2 regions of the Mycobacterium sp. DL genome follow, and region 2 is predicted to be linked to the other one. Evidence: riboswitches for the same ligand, from Rfam matches in the RefSeq annotation. Region 2 holds a riboswitch; the other holds the start of a gene.
What was found. Region 2 has a riboswitch for thiamine pyrophosphate ahead of thiD (bifunctional hydroxymethylpyrimidine kinase/phosphomethylpyrimidine kinase). Riboswitches for the same ligand answer to the same signal wherever they lie in the genome.
Positions count from the first base shown of each region.

Region 1 (5,096 bases), 860 kb from region 2:
ATCAGGCCTGGTCGGGTCATCAGGACGGTCGCGACGGACAGTCGCCTCTTCTCGCCGCCGGAGAGCGTGTAGGGGCTTCTGTCTGCGAGGTGCGTCAGGCGCAGCCTGTCGAGCAGAGCGTCTCCGAGCGAGCTGATCTCGGCCTTGTCGCGTTGCAGCGCTTTCGGTCCGAGGGAGATCTCCTCGCGAACGGTGGCAGCCAGGAACTGATGCTCCGGATCCTGGAAGACGCTCGCGATGCGGGTGAGGAGTTCCTTGGACCGCCATCGAACGGGCTGACGATTCTTCGGCGACGGTGCGAAGTCCGGCTGTGCCTCGAGGGTGCCGCCTCGGGGTGGCAGCAGACCTCCCAGTGTGAGGGCCAACGTGGACTTTCCGGCACCATTGGGTCCGGTGACCGCCGTGACTCGCCCCCGGGCGATCGCGAAGTCGAGTCCGCCTCGCACCTGCGGCCCAGAGCGGTAACCCACCGACAAATCGGTTGCCGTCAACAACGGTTCCGACGCGGGCGCTGCGGTGCGGACGATGCGGGGGACGGGCGCGTCGGGCACCCAGATTCCGGACCGCACGAGATGGTCACGTTCCCGTCGAATCGTGTCCTCCGGCGCGCCGTCGGCGATGATGTCGCCATCGGGGCCGAGAACGATGACGCGGTCGATGACGGGAAGCCAGACCTTGGTGCGGTGTTCGACGACGACGACGGTGGTACCGGCGAGGTCAGCGGCGGCGGCCACGGCATTGCGGACCTCGATGACGCCGGTCGGGTCGAGGTTGGCGGTCGGCTCGTCGAGCAGAAGCAGACCGGGATTCATCGCGAGTACACCCGCCAGGGCCAGGCGTTGCTTCTGCCCGCCGGAAAGGTGGGCGGTGTCCTGCGGCAGCGGAAGCTCCAGGCCCACCGAGTGCAGCGCCTGGCGAACACGCGGCCAGATGTCCTCAAGTGGCACGCCGAAGTTCTCCATTCCGAACGCCACGTCGTCACCGACGCGGGACAGGATCACCTGGGAGTCCGGGTCTTGCAACACCATCCCGATCCGTGCTCGATTCTCGGCTGGACGCACCCCGTCGACGAGCAGGCGTCCGGACTCATGGCCTTCTTCGGAACCGCCGAGCAGCCCGGCCAGGCCCTGCAGCAGGGTCGACTTGCCCGACCCCGACGCCCCCAGCAGCAACACCCGTTCGCCGGGGTCGATGCGAAGGTCCAGATCGCTTACCGCCCAACGGTTCTGCCCGGCGTGCTGCCAGCCCCACCGGTGAGCCGTCACCGCAACCCCGTCGGTGGACGGAACCGATCTCGGGCTCATCGTGCGGCAGGACTCGCTACTCTGCCGGAGTCGAATCGACTGAGAGCGCCGGTCTTCGCCAGCCCGCGGACCACGAACCACGACAGCACGCCGGCGATGAGCGCACCGGAGACCACTGCCGACACCGTGAAGATGACGGCGAAAGCCGTTGTCGATCCGGGGTAGTAGATGATCAGCTCGTTGATGGCCAGCGCCACTCCGGCGACCGCGCCCGACAGGACGGCCACCGGCAGGTTCCAGCGTCGGTAGAGGAACACCGCAAAAACCAGTTCGGCGCCCAGGCCCTGAACCAGTCCCGATTCGATGGTCATGACACCCCACTGGTTGCCGACCAGCGCCGACACCGTGGCCGCCACCAGTTCGCCGTACAGGGCGGCGCCGGGCTTGCGGATGACCAGTGCGGTCAGCACGCCGGCGAACAGCCATCCACCGCCGACAAGTCCCTGCAGGCCGGGTAGTAGGGCGATCAACGGGGCGGAGAGGGGATTGGATGCGATGTTCCAGAAGACGAAGACGAGGCCGGCGGCCACCGCCAGCACGCTGGCGACCACGATGTCGACGACGCGCCAGCGCGTTGCGGGCCTGTGATCGGTGTTCTGCTCGTCCATGGGGACTCCTTGTGCATGGGGACGGCGATGCGCTGACAGCGCGGTCGGCGCGAAAGCTGGTGTTTTGAAGTGAATTTCGAGCAGCAACGAGCGCGGGCTCAGCTGGGTGGTACGTGAGGGGCACGTGTCACGTTCATCTCCCTACGCCGGCATTACCCGGTCAGGTTCGACGGTCGACAGCCGGTCAGCTGTCCTCTCAGCGCACTCGGTGTGCGCTCCCGTGTGGTTCTACGGCTCCCAAGCTAGCGCAGGCAGGTTTGTGGCGCTAGGCCGGGCGGGACTCATTCCGCGTCAACGTCCAGGACTGGCCGTCGGCGTCCTCGGTTGCCACGTAGTCGGCGGCGATGCGGGGAGCATCGCGAATGAGGAATGTTTCTTCCTGGGCCGCCCAGCGATCCCAATGCGGCCGATAGGTGTCACCGTCACGGTCCAGGGCCCGCTGCTTGCGGACATCGTCAGGAGTCTCGACCCAGATCCCGAGTTCCGCCAGTGGGCGGTGGGACGCGGCCAACGCCCCCACCCCTTCCACGATCAACCGCCGGTGAGGGTCGACGGTGTGCCATCCGTCGGGGGCGCCGGTGTCCCAGTTCCAGCGTCGCCAGCGTCCCGGAAGACCGGCGGCGCGCGGCGCCAGAAGTTCGGTACGAAGGTGCTCGATCGCCCAGTCCAACCCGTCCCAGCCGGGGTAGATGTCGTCGAGGCGCACCACGGAACTGGTGGGCCACACACGGTGAAGGTGTTCTGCCAGTGTCGATTTGCCGGAACCGGACCGGCCGTCGATGAGCACGGTGGACACGCCGGCGGACGCCACCTGGCGGGCTATTTCTTCGAGCCTCACATCCGGAAGCGTACGTTCGAGGCATGGCAGACCGAGTCCTCGACGGCGCATCGATCGTCGTGGTGGGGGCCAGCGGCGGCATCGGCCGCCGGATCGCGACACAACTCGCCGAACAGGGCGCCCGACTGACGCTGGTCGGCCGTGACATGAGCGCCCTTCGATCACTCGACATCGACGCGACCCTGCTGTCCGCGGATCTGCGCGACGCGGAGGCAGGCAGGTCGATCGTCGAGGCAGCCCTGGGCGCCGACGACCGGATCGACGGTGTGGTCAACGCAGCCGGAGTCGTCGCGTTCGGGTCCCTCGCCGACACCGACGACGCGGTGATCGAAGACTTGTTCCTCACCAATGTGCTGGGACCGCTGTGGCTGATGAGGGCTGCGCTCCCGGCGCTCACCGCGTCCCGTGGTTTCATCGCCAACATCAGCGCCGTGGTCGCCGAGCAGCCTCTTGCCGGCATGGCCGCTTATGCCGCGTCCAAGGCGGCCTTGACCGCCGCAGACCGCGCGCTGAGTCGTGAGCTGCGTGCCGCCGGTGTCACCGTGATCGACGCACGCCCGCCGCACACCGAGACCGGCCTCGCGGACCGCCCGATCGCCGGTACCGCGCCCAAACTCCGGGAAGGCCTGCAACCCGACGCCGTCGCAGAGCGCATCATCGCCGCCATCCGTGCCGGCGAGCGTGAGGTTCCCGCTGAGGCGTTCGGCGACTGACGTCCCGACTACTCCAGGACGAACACCGGGATCAGGCGATCGGTCTTGGTCTGATACTCGGCGTACGGCGGGTACGCCTGCACCGCGAGATCCCACCAGTGCGCGCGCTCCTCGCCGTCCACCTCGCGTGCGGTCAGTTCGACGATCGTCTCGCCGTCCTGCGCCGTCACCTGCGGGTGCGCCTTGACGTTGTGGTACCAGGAGGGGTGCTGCGGGTCGCCGCCCTTGGACGCGACCATCGCGTACTTGCCGTTCTCCTCCACGCGCATCAGCGGCACGTAGCGCTTCTTGCCGGACTTGGCGCCGGTGGTCGTGAACAGGACAACTGGACGGTCCATGATCTCGACGCCGTCGGTGGTTCCCTGTTCGAGAATGCGCGCGGTCTGTTCGCGGACCCAGTCCGTGGGGCTCAGTTCAGCTGGTTCAGTCACGGAGCGCGTAACACCGATGAGCGTCGACTTATTCCCGTGGCGACCACTTGTGCTGCAGATGTGACCGACTTCGACGATGGTTGGACTGTCCCCAGGTGCGCGAACGTGCCGTCTGACGGGCGCGCGGGGGCGATGGAAGGGCAGTTCAGGACACATGGCCGGCGATTCAGGACATGCGCAGAACGCCAGAACAGTGGTGTTCGCGTTATACGACAAGGTGACCCTGCAGGACGTCGCGGCACCGCTGGAGATCTTCGCCCGCGCGAACGACTTCGGGGCCGCCTACCGGGTGCTGCTGGCCTCCCCGACGGGAGCGGCGGTCGGCACAACGGCGTTCGCCTCGCTGAGCGTGGACGTCTCGCTGGCCGAGGTCCCCGACTCGATCGACACCCTGCTGGTGCCGGGCGGCGTCCCGGCCGAGTTCACCTTCACCCCCGGCCTGCACGACATCCCTGAAGAGCCGACACCCGATGCGGTCCCCGATGCGCTGGAGATGGTGCGCGTCCTCGCGCCGCGGGCGCGCCGGGTGGCCTCGGTGTGCACCGGCGCATTCGTTCTCGCCGCCCACGGACTGCTGGACGGCCGCCGGGCGACCACCCACTGGGCGCACTGCCAGGAACTTGCTCGCAACTATCCGAAGGTGAAGGTGGACCCGGACTCGCTGTTCGTCCAGGACGGCCGCTACATCACCGGCGCCGGCATCACCGCCGGCATCGACCTCGCGCTCGCCCTTGTGGAGAGCGACTACGGCCCGGCGGTGGCGCGCCGCGTCGCGCGGTGGATGGTCGTGTTCCTGCAGCGACCCGGTGGGCAGGCGCAGTTCAGTGTGTGGGCCGAATCGGCGTTCCCGGTCGTGGGTGGGCTGCGTGAGGTCGTGGATTCCGTCATCGCCGATCCCGGCGCCGACCACTCCATCGCCTCGTTGGCCACCCGCGCCGCGCTCAGCGAGCGGCATCTGGTGCGGATGTTCCGTGATCAGGTCGGGATGACACCGGCCAGATTCGTCGAGCAGGCCCGACTGGAAGCGGCCAAGGTCCTCCTCGCGACAGGAGACCACAGCCAGGACACCGTCGCCCGCCGCGCCGGGTTCGGAACCCCGGACACCATGCGACGCACATTCCGGCGCAACCTCGGTGTGTCACCCGGCGTGTACCGAAACCGCTTCCGCACCACGGGTATCCACCAGTAGACCGGTCGGCCGC
Region 1 covers NZ_CP155796.1:6,026,299-6,031,394, reverse strand. The annotation lists gene ABDC78_RS28735 (ATP-binding cassette domain-containing protein) at 1-1,304, opposite strand, end outside; gene ABDC78_RS28730 (ECF transporter S component) at 1,301-1,912, opposite strand; TPP riboswitch at 2,034-2,144, opposite strand; gene ABDC78_RS28725 (hypothetical protein) at 2,178-2,750, opposite strand; gene ABDC78_RS28720 (SDR family NAD(P)-dependent oxidoreductase) at 2,774-3,463, shown strand; gene ABDC78_RS28715 (nitroreductase family deazaflavin-dependent oxidoreductase) at 3,472-3,894, opposite strand; gene ABDC78_RS28710 (GlxA family transcriptional regulator) at 4,049-5,083, shown strand; gene ABDC78_RS28705 (DJ-1/PfpI family protein) at 5,033-5,096, opposite strand, start outside.
Region 1: linked by a shared signal. The riboswitch ahead of ABDC78_RS28730 (ECF transporter S component) and the one ahead of thiD (bifunctional hydroxymethylpyrimidine kinase/phosphomethylpyrimidine kinase) in region 2 are both predicted to bind thiamine pyrophosphate.

Region 2 (5,096 bases):
TAGTACGAGCGTGCCGATGCGCAGTTGCCGTTGACGAACAACGAATCGCCGAGCAGTTCGGTCATCCGATCCAGGAACCGGGTGTTGGCTTCGTCGGTGACCTCGAACGTCGTGGCGTCACGGCGTTTCATCTCGTCGAAGAGACGCTGCATGTGTCGCATCTGATACTCCATCGTGTTGAAGAAGTTCAACCCGAGGAAGGCGTAGGGACTGGCGAGTGACAGATAGTTGGGGAACAGCGGCATCGAGACACCCTGATATGCCTGGAACCTGTTCTCGCGCCACCACTTACCCAGATTGCGGCCGTCGCGTCCGATGACCTCGATGGCGGGGAAGTTGGCCTCCCACAGATCGAAGCCGGTGGCGAGCACCAGGGTGTCGATGGCCGTCTTCCGGCCGTCGTTGCCGACGATGCCGTCCGATTCGATCCGCGCGATGCCGTTGTCCTGCAGGTGCACATGAGGCTTGGTGAAGCTGCGGTAGTAGCTGTTGGAGAAGGTGGGTCGTTTGCATCCGAAGTCGTAGTCGGGGGTGAGCCTGTCCCGCAGCTCCTTGTCCCGGATGGTCGCGAACCGGTGCATCTTCGCCAGATCGCTCGCCCCGATGTTGAACCGTCCGCGGGTCTGTCGATTGTGCAGCACCGCCACCGAGATCATCAGCTCATAGATCGTGTCGGTGACCCACCGGATCATTCTCTGCGTCAACGGCATCCGAGCGAACAGTCGCTTGGCGCGCTCGGAGAACCGGAAGTCGACCTTGGGCACCACCCAGATCGGGGTCCGCTGGTACACCGTCAGATCAGCGGCCTTCTTCGCCAGTTCCGGGATCAGCTGAACCGCGGTGGCGCCGGTGCCGATGATGCCGACCCGCTCACCGGTCGGGTCGTAGGAGTCGTCCCACGCCGTGGTGTGGATGATGCGCCCGTCGAACTCCGTGATCCCCGGGATGTCGGGGATGTGCGGTTGGGACAGGAAGCCGGTCGCGGTGATCAGGTAGCGGGTCGTCAGCGTCGCGCCGTCGGCCAGGGCGACATGCCACCGCTGGGTGTCGTCGTCCCAGCGGGCGCCCTGGACGGTGATGCTGAACCGGATGTGGCGGCGCACGTCGTATTTGTCCGCGACGTCGTCGGCGTACTGCTTGATCTCGTCACCGGTGGAGAACAGCCGGGACCAGTTCGGGTTCGGCTCGAAGTAGTACGAGTAAGTGGTCGTGGGGACGTCGACCGCCAGGCCCGGGTAGTGGTTGACGTACCACGTCCCGCCGAGGTCGTCCTCGCGGTCCAGGATGACGAAGTTCTCGTAGCCCATCCGCTTCAACTGGATGGCAGCGCCGATGCCTGCAAAGCCGGCTCCCACGATGACCGCGTCGAAGTGCTCCGAAGTCATGGGTAGACGGTACCCGAGGTATCAGCCTCTGAGGGAACCGGTCCGGGGCGGGTCGAGGGTCGCAATGCAGGTCACAGCACGGTCACCGGCGGCCCAGGTCTCCGCGGTCGGATACAGGACGTAGAGCTGAACCGAATCGTCGGTCATCGCCGCGGGCGAGTAAGTCGCGAGCTCAGGGCCGCATTTGTCGTGGTAGGCCTCGATTGCCTCCATACCCGGGAAGTCACCGTCGGGCATCAGGAGAACAGCGAACACCTCTCCGGCGTGTGGTTCATCGCAGCCGACCGTCTGGACCCGGAGTACCTCGTCACCGTCGGGGATCTCGGCCAGGCAGTCACCGACGGCGACGTCGGTTGCCGTCACGTTGCCGGGACCGATGACCGCCTTGAACACGATCACCGCGCCGATGCACAAGACCACCAGCACCGTGAGCACGATGCCGCCGATCAACCACCAGTTCGTCTTCCTCGGCGGCGGCGGAGGCTGGTAGCCACCCGGGTACGGAAGTGGGGGAGGAGGCGGTGGGTATCCACCGGGGCCGTAAGGAGGTGGAGGCGGGGGTGGCCCCTGAGGCGGCACGGACACACCGCGACGATAGCTCAGTCGAGTAGGTGCAGCGCCGCGTCGACCGCAAGGGCCGGAACGTCGAGTTTCCTGGAAGCGAGATCGTGACGCGCGCCGGTGATCTCGACGATCCGGGTGGGGGCGGCGATCAGGGCGGCGGCCGGGGCGATCTCGTCGATGCTGCCGAACGGGTCCGCGGTTCCGTGGGTGAACACGGTCGGGACGGCGATGCGCGGTAGGTGCTCGGTGCGGGCACGTTCGGGCTTGCCCGGCGGGTGCAGAGGGTAGGAGAACAGCGTGAGCACGTCGAGTTCGAGGCCGTCATCGGCGACTGCCATCGAGGTGAGGCGTCCGCCGTAGGAGTGGCCTCCGGCGACCACGGGAAGTTCCGGGTCTCCGAGCAGTGCACGCATCGCTTCCACCGCCTCGACGATGCCCGCCCGGTCGGCCGCTTGGGCACCCGAGGGAGGTCCTTTGGGGCGGCGCCGTCGGTACGGCAGGTTGTAGCGAACCGCGAGCCAACCGCGCCGTGCCCATTCCTCACACGTGGCGATGAGCATCGGAGAATCCCGGTTGCCGCCGGCGCCGTGTGTGAGGGCCACACCGCCCGCCGGTGTGCCTGCGGGCTCGTGCACGATGCCGGCGATGTCGTCCATCAGCCCAGCCGGAACAGAGCGGACACCGGGCCGTGACCCTGCCCCAGCGGGTACGCGGCGCGCAGGCATTCGGTGACCCAGCGTTTACCGAACGCGACGGCGTCGGGCACCGGGTACCCGTGCGCGAGGGCGCTGGCGATCGCGGCCGCGAGCGTGTCACCGGCGCCGTGGTCGTGGCCGGTGTTGATGCGTGGGGAATCGAACTCGTGGAATTCGGTGCCGTCGAACAACAGATCCGGACTGTGTGTCGAGGACCGCAGATGTCCGCCCTTGACCAGCGCCCACTGCGGACCGAGCGCGTGCAGTTCACGGGCCGCGGCCCGCTGCGTGTCGGCATCGACCACCTCGATGTCGACCAGCAACCGAACCTCGTCGAGGTTGGGCGTCACCAGCGTGGCCAGCGGAAAAAGCTTCTGCCGCAACGAGTTCAGTGCGCTCGGGTGCAGAAGCGGGTCTCCGTGCATGGAGGCACAGACCGGGTCCACGACCAGCGGCACGCTGCCCGCGAGGCCCTGTCCGACCCAGGCCTCGGCGATGGTGTTGATGATGTCGGATGACGCGAGCATGCCGGTCTTGGCGGCCTGCACCCCGATGTCGGAGGCCACCTCCTCGATCTGGCCGGCGATGACGTCCAGTGGGATCTCATGAAAGCCCTTGACGCCCAGTGAGTTCTGCACCGTCACCGCGGTGACTGCGACCAGGCCGTGGATGCCCAGCATCGCGAAGGTCCGCATGTCGGCCTGGATCCCGGCGCCACCGCCGGAGTCCGAACCCGCGATCGTCATCACCCGCAGCGGCGTCTGCCCCGACGGGGCGAGCGGGAGGTAGGTGGAGCCGGTGGTGGCAGTTGGATCGACGGACATTCCGGTGCTTCTCCCTACGCCGGCATTACCCGGTCAGGTTCGTACGGTCGACGGGCCTACCCGTCCTCTCAGCGCGCTGGGCACGCTCCCGCGTTGTTGACGCTGCCACGCTAGCGCAGCCGCCGTGCAGACGGAACCTCGAGCGCCGGTGTGCGTCAACCGGCAGATCTAGTGAATCAACAAATGTTTGCTAAAACTGCTTTGCCGCGTCGATTTTGTGGAGTACGCTCAGCCTCCTGTAGGGGAACTCGTGGGGGGTTTCCTGCCCTACCAGGGGGGTTGCACGATGAAAATATCCAAACGCGCTGTCGTTGCTATGTTGGCCAGTAGCTCATTTCTTCTGTCGCCGACAGCAATCGCCGCACCGCCGGGAGGGGGAGCCTGCGGAACGGTGGGATGTACCAATGGCGCAACCGCACTGCTGGTCGGCGGGGAGGGGAGCTATGCGCAACTCACCGAAGAACAGATGACGACAGCGTTCGGCGGGTACTTCGCGAACTATGACGCGCGCATCAGCGTGCCGTTCCCGGGTGATGCCGAGTTTGCGAAGTCGATCCCGGAGGGTTCGGACAACCTGTACAACGCCATTTACGCGCATCAGGCGGCACTGGGAACACCTCTCACTATCGGCGGGGTGTCCAAGGGGGCGCCGTCCGTTGTCGACGTGATCTATCGCCTACTGGAGGATCTGGAAGACACCGAGGACGGGGTGACTCCGCCGTTGCCGGAGGAGATGACGATCGGCATCTACGGCGCACCCAGTCGCATCTTCTTTGTGGGCGTCAAGTATCAGCCGGTGCCGGATACGCCGTGGGATGTACTCCTCGTGTCGGCGGAATACGACGGCACCGCGGACTTCCCGGATAACCCGTTCAACATTCTCGCCGTGCTCAACGCGGTCAACGGCGCGAAGTTGAGGCATGTCGATGCGGCCTTCTATGACATCCAGACGTTGCCGACGCGCTACAAGGTCGAGCAGAACGCGCTGGGCGGGACGCGGACGACCATCATCATTCCGGCCGAACGGCTTCCGCTACTTCACGACATGTACGAAAGCGACTTCTGGGACCCGAATTTCGTCGCCTTCCTGGACAGGATGCTCAAGCCCATCATCGACAGCGCCTACAACCGGAACTGGTCCTCGACGCAGAAGGGATGGATCGACGGCGTGGCTCCGCTGCCGGCGCCTCCCACCGGGCCTGCGGTGGCTCCCCCGGTAGACCTTGATGGTCCCGAACTCGCTGTTTCCAACGTCACCGGGGCCGACGTCACGGGTTCCGATGTCACGGGTTTGAACGTCACCGGTTCCGATCCCGAAGGTCCCCTGAAGAGTCCCGCGGGCGAACTCGGCGGCGGTTCCACGCCGCCCGTCGTGGCACCGACTGCCGGAGAAACCGAGCCGCCGGCCAAGAAGAGGAAGCTCGACGAGGACGACCTCACCGATGGACTCGACGGCGAAGAACCCTCTGAGGACCTCCAAGAGCAGGAGGAACCGCAGCAAGAACAGCAGGAGGACGACGGTGAGCCGCCCGCGGACAACGGCCCGGGCGACAACGACGAGGGCGACGAGGACACCGGTGACAACGACACGGGCGGCAACGACACCGGTGACAACGACACCGGCGGCA
Region 2 covers NZ_CP155796.1:655,200-660,295, forward strand. The annotation lists gene ABDC78_RS03115 (NAD(P)/FAD-dependent oxidoreductase) at 1-1,385, opposite strand, end outside; gene ABDC78_RS03120 (septum formation family protein) at 1,407-1,970, opposite strand; gene ABDC78_RS03125 (alpha/beta family hydrolase) at 1,985-2,605, opposite strand; gene thiD (bifunctional hydroxymethylpyrimidine kinase/phosphomethylpyrimidine kinase) at 2,605-3,468, opposite strand; TPP riboswitch at 3,463-3,570, opposite strand; gene ABDC78_RS03135 (PE-PPE domain-containing protein) at 3,860-5,096, shown strand, end outside.